3 regions of the Croceicoccus marinus genome follow, and region 3 is predicted to be linked to each of the others. Evidence: predicted binding sites of a transcription regulator. Region 3 holds the regulator's gene; each other region holds the start of a gene.
The links. The regulator LexA, encoded in region 3, represses DNA repair genes until DNA is damaged. The targets are predictions, from matches to a motif close to GTTCCNCNCTTGTTCT.
Positions count from the first base shown of each region.

Region 1: A9D14_RS04430 (ATP-dependent helicase) is a predicted target of LexA. The motif match lies at 1,737-1,752, and genes of this name have one in related genera.
Region 2: A9D14_RS00585 (DUF7146 domain-containing protein) is a predicted target of LexA. The motif match lies at 1,308-1,323, and genes of this name have one in related genera.

Region 1 is NZ_CP019602.1:914,588-917,861, reverse strand. It holds gene A9D14_RS04445 (pseudouridine synthase) at 1-393, shown strand, start outside; gene rsmD (16S rRNA (guanine(966)-N(2))-methyltransferase RsmD) at 414-959, shown strand; gene A9D14_RS04435 (hypothetical protein) at 1,047-1,619, opposite strand; gene A9D14_RS04430 (ATP-dependent helicase) at 1,755-3,274, shown strand, end outside.
Region 2 is NZ_CP019602.1:98,999-102,272, forward strand. It holds gene folK (2-amino-4-hydroxy-6-hydroxymethyldihydropteridine diphosphokinase) at 1-195, shown strand, start outside; tRNA gene A9D14_RS00575 (tRNA-Lys) at 228-303, shown strand; gene A9D14_RS00580 (lytic transglycosylase domain-containing protein) at 635-1,276, opposite strand; gene A9D14_RS00585 (DUF7146 domain-containing protein) at 1,406-2,335, shown strand; gene A9D14_RS00590 (strawberry notch-like NTP hydrolase domain-containing protein) at 2,380-3,274, shown strand, end outside.
Region 3 is NZ_CP019602.1:1,123,262-1,126,535, reverse strand. It holds gene moaC (cyclic pyranopterin monophosphate synthase MoaC) at 1-295, shown strand, start outside; gene A9D14_RS05395 (molybdopterin molybdotransferase MoeA) at 292-1,500, shown strand; gene lexA (transcriptional repressor LexA) at 1,601-2,293, shown strand; gene A9D14_RS05385 (ComEC/Rec2 family competence protein) at 2,311-3,274, opposite strand, start outside.

The sequences.
Region 1 (3,274 bases), 210 kb from region 3:
ACCAATGATGGCGAGCTGAAGCGCGCGCTGGAACTGCCCGCGACCGGCGTGCCGCGCACCTATCGCGCGCGGACCTTCGGCGACATCACGCAGGCGCAGCTGGAAGATCTGATGGACGGGATCGAGATAGACGGCGTCCGCTATGGCCAGATCGACGCCAACATGGAGCGGCGGACCGGCCGCAACCAATGGATAGAGCTGACGCTGACCGAGGGCAAGAACCGCGAGGTGCGCCGCGTGCTGGAGCATCTTGGGCTGAAGGTATCGCGCCTGCTGCGGCTTGCCTATGGACCGTTCGTGCTGGGCGACCTGCCGCGCGGCCAGGCGGCGGAAGTGCCGCAAAAGGACGTCGAGCGGCTGCGCAAGTCGCTGAAGGCGGACAAGAGCGCGTGAAGCCCGGCAAGCCGACCGGCCTGCGCATCATCGCGGGCGAGTGGCGTGGTCGCCGCCTCGTCGCTCCCGAAGGCGATGCGACGCGCCCGACCGCCGACCGCACGCGCGAGGCGCTGTTCTCGATGCTTGTCAGCCGCCTCGGCAGTTTCGAGGGTCTTTTCGTCGCCGATCTCTTTGCCGGTTCGGGGGCGCCGGGGCTGGAGGCATTGTCGCGCGGCGCTGCGCGGGCGCTGTTCGTCGAACAGGATCCCGCGGCGATCCGGGTCTTGCGCGCGAATATCGCGTCGCTCGGCGCGCAGCAGCGCTGCGATGTGCGGGCTGGATCGGTCTTGTCGCTTGCGCGGACCGAAAATGCGCCCGACTTGATCCTGATGGATCCGCCCTATGGCACGGGCGCAGGCGCGGTTGCTCTGGACCGGCTGGACCGGCTGGGCTGGATCGAACCGGCCACCTGGATCAGCATCGAGACATCGAGGGATGAGGATGTCGCGGTAAAGGGCTTCATCGCCGAAGCCGTGCGCGACAGCGGCAAGGCGCGGCTGCACCTGCTTCGCAAGACGGCTTGAAAAGCAGAAGGGATGGCCGCGCGAAAAGCGGGCCATCCCTTCCTTTGGTTCGCACTTTCGCCGTAAAGCGAGCGGACGAACAAATTCTTACATATTCGAATCGGACTGCATCTTTTCCTGCGCGCTCATCTGGCTGGCGGGCTGACCCGGCCAGTGGTCCAACGGAACATTGCCGTAATTCTTGCCGGCTTCGCGCGGGTTGATGCAATTATTCGTTCGGCCATCGGTGCATAGCGGATATTCGCCCTGATGCGGGGGCGGAGCGTCTTGGACGACAGGATTGCTACGCATAACCATGTTGGAGTTCGATGACTGCGTCGTGCCGGTCATCCCGCTCGTGGTCGCCGGCGGGCTCGACGAAAGTTGCGACTCGATCGCAGTCCAGGTCTGCTGCTGCTGCATCGGCGTCATCGTTGCGATCTGCGAACGCTGATCGACGCTGAGCATCCAGTACGCTTCTTGCTGCGTCGGCGTCAGGGTCCAGTAATAGGTCTGGTATTCGGTCGGCCAGCCCATGAATTCGGCCTGCCGCTCGGCGGGCCAGCTATCGTACTGGGATTGCTGCATGGCCGTCATCTGCGGGGCCATGTCCTGTGCGTGGATGGCGACCGGTGCGGCGCCCAGCATCAGGGCTGCGCCGGTAATAAGTAGTCGTCGCATGAGGTTTCTCCTTTGGTTGGAATTCCTCTTTCCTCGCCTTGTCTACGATTGCGCGGGGCAAAACGTTCCGGGGCCGGCCAGATATGCCCCGCCGGGCGGCTTGCGCCGGGCGGCTGCGTTCCCTAACTGTTCGCAATGTCCGACAGCGCACTTACTCCGCCCCGCTCCGCCCTCACCCATGCCCGGGAGCCTTGGCTGGAGTCTCTCAACGCCCCCCAGCGCGAGGCGGTGCTGACGACCGAGGGACCGGTGCTGATGCTCGCGGGCGCGGGCACCGGCAAGACGGCGGCGCTGACCGCCCGTCTGGCGCATCTGGTCGCCAGCCGGCGCGCATGGCCGAGCGAGATCCTGTGCGTCACCTTCACCAACAAGGCCGCGCGCGAGATGCGCGAGAGGGTCGGCGGGCTGATCGGCCCCGCGGTCGAAGGCATGCCGTGGCTTGGCACGTTCCACGCCATCGCAGCCCGGATGCTGCGCAAGCATGCCGAACTAGTCGGCCTGCAGTCCAATTACACGATCATCGATACCGACGACCAGATCCGCCTGCTGAAGCAGCTGATCGTGGCCAACGACCTGGATGAAAAGCGCTGGCCAGCCCGGCAGCTGGCCGGGCTGATCGATCGCTGGAAGAACCGCGGCCTGCTTCCCGGCGAGCTGGATGCAGCCGAGAACGAGGCCTATGCCAATGGCCGGGGCGAGCAGATGTACCGGCTCTACCAGGACCGGCTGAAGGCGCTGAACGCCTGCGACTTCGGCGATCTGCTGCTGCACATGGTGACGATCCTCAAGGCGCATGGCGACGTGCAGGCCGAATATCGCCGCCGCTTCAAATATATCATGGTGGACGAATACCAAGACACCAACACCGTCCAGTACCTCTGGCTGCGGCTGCTGGCCGAGGTGAAGGGCGATGCAGGCCACAATATCTGCGTGGTGGGCGACGACGACCAGTCGATCTATTCCTGGCGCGGGGCGGAGGTCGCCAATATCCTTCGCTTCGAACGCGATTTTCCCGGCGCGACGATCATCAAGCTGGAACAGAACTATCGCTCCACGCCGCAGATCCTGGCCGCCGCATCGACCCTGATCGGCGCAAACAGCGAGCGGCTTGGCAAGACGCTGTGGACCGAGAAGCCCGAGGGCGAGAAGCTGCGCGTGATCGGCGTCTGGGACGGTCCGGAAGAAGCGCGCCGCGTGGGCGAAGATGCCGAGACGCTGATGCGCGACGGCATAAAGCTGGCCAATGCCGCGATCCTGGTTCGCGCGCAGTTCCAGACCCGCGAGTTCGAGGACCGGTTCATCCAGATCGGGCTGAACTATCGCATCGTGGGCGGCTTCCGCTTCTACGAACGTGCGGAGATCCGCGATGCGCTGGCCTATCTGCGGGTCATCGCGCAGCCGTCGGACGACCTCGCCTTCGAGCGGATCTACAATACGCCCAAGCGCGGGCTGGGCCAGAAGACGCTGGAAAAGCTGCACCGCCATGCGCGGCAGGCGAACATGCCGCTGGCCGCAGCCGCGCTCGACATTTGCGATACCGACGAATTGCCGCCGCGCGCGCGCAATACGGTCGTCGACCTGATGCGCAGTTTCGCGCGCTGGCGCGAGGAAGCGAAGACGCTGGCCCCCGCCGAACTCGCGCGCATGGTGCTGGA
Region 2 (3,274 bases), 1.0 Mb from region 3:
CTCGACATATTGCTCTGGAGCGGCGGGAGCCATGCCGCCAGCGATCTGCTGATCCCCCATCCGCAATTGCCCCACCGGGCGTTCGTTCTTGGCCCTGCAGTCCAGATCGCGGGCGAATGGCGCGATCCGCTGAGCGGACTTTCGCTACGACATCTGCATGCACGCTTGACCCGGCCGCGCCCCCTCCCTAGGTGACCACCCGCGGACCGCGTATGATCGCGTGGAACGGGCCCTTAGCTCAGTCGGTAGAGCAACTGACTTTTAATCAGTAGGTCGCTGGTTCGAACCCAGCAGGGCTCACCACTAACTATCTGTAATATAATGAATATTCTGCGGAACGCTGCTGGCCTGAAACGGCTGGTTCGCGTCTAGGTAGCTCCCTAGGTAGCTTTTGGCTTTCATAAAGTTTTTTGGTCCCTATGCGTCCATATGGGTCGTTTTGGTGGTTGTCTGAGCAATCCGGTGCGTTTGATCGGTGTTTTTCCGACTCGGTGGCCGATTAGTGAACAAACTGTTTCAGCTGCGAGTGAGCGAACCAATTCTGGCCGCGTCTCAAGATTGGATTGGTATCTGGAATTGCGATCAGGCGACCAGTACTAGGGATTAGCGTAGAACTTATGGGACCCGTCTGATTCTACGGCCGCCAATGGCGCAACACGTCGCGCACATATCGCGGTGTTTCGCCATTCTTCGGAATTCCGCCAGCGCGGCGAACCGCACCGGGTCCAGCATTGTATGCGGCGAGGGCGAGATGGACCACCCCGAACTCATCGAGCATCTGCCGCAAATAGCGGGCTGAGCCTTCGATGTTTGCTCGCGGATCGAAGCGGTTGGCAACACCCAATTCACGCGCCGTCCCCGCCATCAACTGACCAAGCCCACCGGCCCCTGCCTTGCTGACCGCGAGTGGATTATAACGGGACTCAGTCCAAACGAGCGCGTCGAGCAAGCCGCCGGGAAGACCAAACCGTGCCTCCATGGCCATGACATGCGGCAAATACATAGCACGACGATAATTCGTTGCTTTGCTGCTCCCTAAGGGCCGGGCGGCGACTGTTGCCATTGGCTGGATGGGGTGCACGGGAGTGGCGCCCCCTTCGGCGCTGCCCTGACCCTGCCGGGCCCAGATCCCATGCTCGACCAGCCGGAATTCTCCGTCGAGGTTTTCAACCCGATAACCTGCTTCCCCGTCGTCACCGTCATTGGCAATTGCGGGTGCCCCGAAAGCCATGGCGAGCCCGAAGGCTATTGCTGACAACCAGATTCTTTGGCGCATCTTTCCTGTTCCCGACTGGACGACTCGAATTAGAACATATATAGAACATCAATTGTTGGAAAGACCATGCGAGCGTGCAGAGTGGAGGCTGCACCGGGACGGGCATCGCTCAATTCGAAAGGCGCGCCCATGTCCCGAAAGTCCCCGATTTCATCGCTCGAACGCCGTGCACGGCAGATCGTCGAACAGCTTGATGGCACATGGCGCGGCCGGAAGGGCATGTGCTGCTGCCCCGCCCATGATGACCGCACGCCATCGCTGAGCGTGACACTGGGCCGCCAGGCAATCCTGTTCCATTGCTTTGCCGGCTGCAGCAACGAGGCAGTCCTCGCCGCCCTCAACCATACCGGCGTCAGGTCTCGGGATTTGTTCGACGCTGACCAAACTGTCGACGAGGGCTATATTCGGCAGTCAGGTCCCGACCAAAACGCTTGTCGTCTGTGGCGCGAGGCGCACGCTCTCCCGGAATCCCCGGCCAAAGCCTACCTTGGGTCACGCGCGATCGAAATCGCATCGTCTGACCTGCGCTATCACGAACGCACACCGCTGGGACCGAAGGGGGAGGCCCGTTTCCTGCCCGCGATGCTGGCGGCCGTTCGCAACGACGAAGGCGTCATCGCAGTCCATCGGACCTTTCTCGATCCGAACAGCAATCGCCTTGCGAAGTTTGACGGGCCCAAACGCGCGCTGGGCAGCCTGCAGACCGGCGCCGTCCGTCTTGCCATGCCCCGGGGCGGGAAGCTTGGCTTGGCCGAGGGCATCGAGACCGCGCTCGCCGCAACTCAGCTTTCGGGCATCCCATGCTGGGCGACACTCGGCAACGAACGCTTCGGCCTTGTCACGATCCCCCAAAGCGTGCGCGAGCTGTTCCTGTTTCTCGATGCCGATGAAGGCGGCGACCTCGCGCAGGAACGCGCCTGCGGTGCCTATGCTGCCCCTGGCCGCCGGATCGTGATCCGGCGCCCACGCAAGGCTGGCTACGACTGGGCCGATGTCCTGTGGGCCAGAGAAGGCAAGACCCGGTCCCGACAGACCAGAGGGGAGGAAGCTCCTGCCTGATTGAGGCCCCGACGAGGTGAGGGCCTTTTTCTCAGGAGGTCCATATGTCCCAGTCAGCCCTTCAGTTCGAATTTTCCGAGCCTTCGGAACCACTGGTCCTTTCGGCGGCGCGTCAGCTTGCCGATCTTCTCGCATCGGGTGCGGCGTTGACCCGCCGCGTCATCAGCGATGCGCTGAGCGAACAATTAGGTGGCAGCGATGCCGACGGACGCTGGTCACTGACCGACGCGCACGCAGTGCTCGAACTGGCGCAGGTCCTCTGGCTGATTGGCAAATCCGACCTTCTGGTCACCACGCCGCCCGATCATGCCGACCAGGCGTTCGCGGGACTCGAAGCACAAATTCCCACCCAGACCAGCCGTAGCGAGGAGCAGGTCGAGCTCCAGCAGTTTGCGACCCCGCCACGGCTTGCCTGGCTTGCCGCCCGCGCTTGTGCCCTGACCAAGGATGACCGCGTGCTCGAACCGTCGGCGGGCACCGGCATGCTCGCGATCTGGGCGGCAAAGGCAGGCGCTACGCTCGATCTGAACGAAATTTCTGCGTCGCGCAGATCGTGCCTTGCCGCCTTGTTCCCGCAAGCGATGGTGACCGGACACGATGGCGAACTGATCGACGAACTGCTCGCGCCCGATTGTTTGCCCAGCGTGGTGATTATGAACCCGCCCTTCTCGTGGAGCGCCGAACGCGGCCATGACGGCCGGACCGGTGCGCGCCATCTGCGTTCGGCATTCGCGCGGCTTCGACCCGGCGGTCGCCTGGTTGCGATCATGCCCGAGTGGTTCGACCTGCACCTTTTCGTGGCCAAGCTGCGCGGTCCGGTCACCCCGTTGCTCAATGTCACAATCGACGGCGGTTTCCGAAAATCGGGAACGGGTATCGCAACGCGGCTGCTGGTGATCGAGAAGGCTGACCGTGATGTCGCGATCGCCACGGCCCGCA
Region 3 (3,274 bases):
CAAGAAGACGGGCGAGCTCGTCCCTTTGTGCCATCCGCTGCCCATCGACGCGGTAAACGTCGATTTCACCTTCGAGCATGGCTCGATCCATGCCACCGCCACTGCCTCTATCGAGGCGAAGACGGGGGTCGAGATGGAAGCGATCACTGCCGTCTCGGTGGCGCTGATCACGATCTATGACATGGCCAAGGCGCTCGACAAGGGCATGGTCATCGGCGGGATCCGACTGATCGCCAAGGATGGCGGCAAGTCGGGCCGCTGGCGCGCCGCGGGGCATGAGGATCTGGAGCTTTGACGGCAAGCTGGCTGCTGGGGCTCGAGGAAGCGCAGCGACGCCTTCTCGCGATGGCGCAGCCGCTGCCCGCCGTGGAATTGCCGATCGGAGAGGCAGCCGGTCGGTGGCTCGCCAGTGATGTCGCGGCGCTGCGATCTCAGCCGCCCGATCCGATGTCGGCGATGGATGGCTATGCCCTGCGGCAAGTCGACATGCCAGGCCCTTGGGACATCGTCGGCGAAAGCGCCGCAGGACACCCGTTCCAGGGCACGGTCGGACCCCGGCAGGCCGTTCGCATCGCGACCGGCGCGGTCGTTCCGGGCGGTGCCGACATGGTCGCCGTGCAGGAAGACTGCCGCGCCGAAGGAAGCAGGCTGTTCTTCGACGGCGATCCTCCCGAACCGCTCGGCCGGCATATCCGCCCCCGCGGGCTCGACTTCGCGCAGGGCGACATCATTGCGCGCGCTGGGGAAAGGTTGACGCCCGCTCGGCTGGCGCTGGCGATCACGGCGGGACACGGCAGGCTTTCAGTGCATGAAAAAGCCAGCGTCGCGGTGATCGAGGGTGGCGACGAATTGAGACCCGCGGGCGAGGACCTGCCTCCCGGCGCGATCCCCGCCAGCAATGGCGCCATGCTGGGCGCATTGTTCACCGACCTCGGCTGCGAAATCGAAAGCCATGGCCCCGTACCCGACCGCCGCGACGCGCTGCGCGCCGCTTTCGAGCAGGCGAAGAACGCGCACATGATCGTCACCAGCGGCGGCGCATCGGTGGGCGATCACGACCTCGTCTTGCCGGTGCTGGAGGAGATGGGCGCCAAGATCGACTTCTGGCGCGTCGCGATCAAGCCTGGCAAGCCGATCCTGGTCGCTCGTCTCGGTAGACAGCTGGTTATCGGCCTGCCCGGCAATCCGGTCTCCAGTTTCGTGACCGCGCATCTCTTCGCGCAGCCGATCGCCCGCGCGCTGATGGGCGACCGGTCGCCCTTGCCCGCGATGCAGCCCGCGTTCTGCCTGGGGGATCTGCCAGCGACCGGGAAAAGGACGGAATTCCTGCGCGCAGCGTTCACCGATCTGGGCGTGATGCCGCTGGCTTTGCAGGACAGCGCTGCACTGACGCCTCTGGCCGAAGCCGATGCGCTGATCCTGCGCCCTGCGGAAACGGCGGAAGTGAAAACCGGCGATGTCGTTCGGGTCATTCCGCTGGCGCCGCGCAACAGAAACTGACGCATTATTGCGTTAACATGGGTTGACGCGTGTTCCGATGTTGCTTAATTGTTCCGTATTCGTTCGCGCCGCTGGGCGCAAGGCGGAACAGGATACGGCCATGCTTACGCGCAAACAGCACGAATTGCTGATCTTCATCCAGCAACGGCTTGAGGATAGCGGAATTTCCCCCTCGTTCGAGGAAATGAAGGAAGCCCTCGACTTGAAGTCGAAGTCGGGCGTGCATCGCCTGATCTCGGCGCTGGAGGAACGCGGCTTCATCCGCCGCTTGCCGAACCGTGCCCGCGCGCTTGAGGTGATCCGCCAGCCGGACGATGTGACCGGCACCGCCCGGGCGAAATCCGCGCCGGCCAAACCCGACAATGTCGTCGAATTCAAGCGCCTTGCCCCGCAGCCCGGCGTATCGAGCGACGTGATTGAAATTCCGCTGCATGGCCGCATCGCCGCCGGCGTCCCGATCGAGGCGCTGGAGGATTCGCGGATGCTGCCCGTTCCCGCTGCCTTGCTGGGAAGCGGGGAGTATTATGCGCTGGAAGTTTCCGGCGATTCCATGATCGAGGCCGGCATCTTCGATGGCGATTATGCGCTGGTGCGCCGCACCGACACGGCGCGAGACGGCGAGATCATCGTTGCGCTGGTCCGCGGTGAGGAAGCGACGCTGAAATACCTCCGCCGCGTGAACGGCATGGTCCGGCTCGATCCTGCGAATGCGTCGTATGAGGCGCAGACCTACGATCCGTCGGAAGTGCAGGTCCAGGGCCGGCTTGCCGGACTGCTGCGCCGCTATCACTGAACGCCGCACCCCGCGGCCTACCATCCGTGGCTGTCGCCTTCGGGCCTGACCGCCCGGTAGGAGCCGCTTTCCAGATCGACGGCCAGCCCGCCGCGGCGCGACAGCAGGCTGCCGTCGGCCTTCAACATGGACGGCCGGCAATCCGCGGGGAGCCGCCTGCTGGAAATCACGATATCGGCCCGCGCGCAGGCGGCGACCAGCGGGCCATATGGTACGTCCACGGGTCGCTGGGCGACAAGCAGGGTCCTGCCCTGCGCCTGAAGCTGACAGAAATCGCCGTTGCAGCGCGCCCCGGGCCATTCGGGAAATTCGCTGAACGGTTCACCGTCCTTCGGCGTCTTGCCCATCGCCTCCACCATCGCGTCCGCTGCGAAACTCGTGCTGGTGCGCAGAAGGTATAATTCGCCGTCATCCGACAGCATGGCGGCATTTCGTCCGCTCTGTTCGATCAGCAGGTCGGCCGGGCGCGCAAGGAAGAGCGCGGACACTCCGATTGACAGCGGCAGCAGTCCCCACAGCCGAAACCGCCCCGACCACAGCGCCAGCCAGAACGCGCCCGCGACGCATGCCAGCGCCGCCACAAGCGAGACCTGCGGCAATTGCAGCACCGACCCGGGAAGCGAGGACGTCGTGTGTGCAATACCCAGTGTCAGGTCGAGCGACTTTGCCGAAAGCCACCAAAGGGGCGCTCCAACCCCCAGCAAATCGAAGACCAGCCCCGCGGTCAGCGCAGGCAGGGTTACCGCCGTCATCAGCGGAATCGCGACGACATTGGCAAGCGATCCATAGAGGCTCGACCGCTGGAAATGGAACAGGACCAGCGGGCTCAGCGCAGCCTCGACGATCAGGCCCGTCAGGAACAGCAGCAGGCCGGCATGGGCCCAGCGCGCCAGTTGTCCCTCGCCCCGCTGCTCCTTCAGCCACTCGACCAAGCGGCTGTTGTGGAATGCGACGATAGCCGTCACCGCGGCAAAGCTCAGC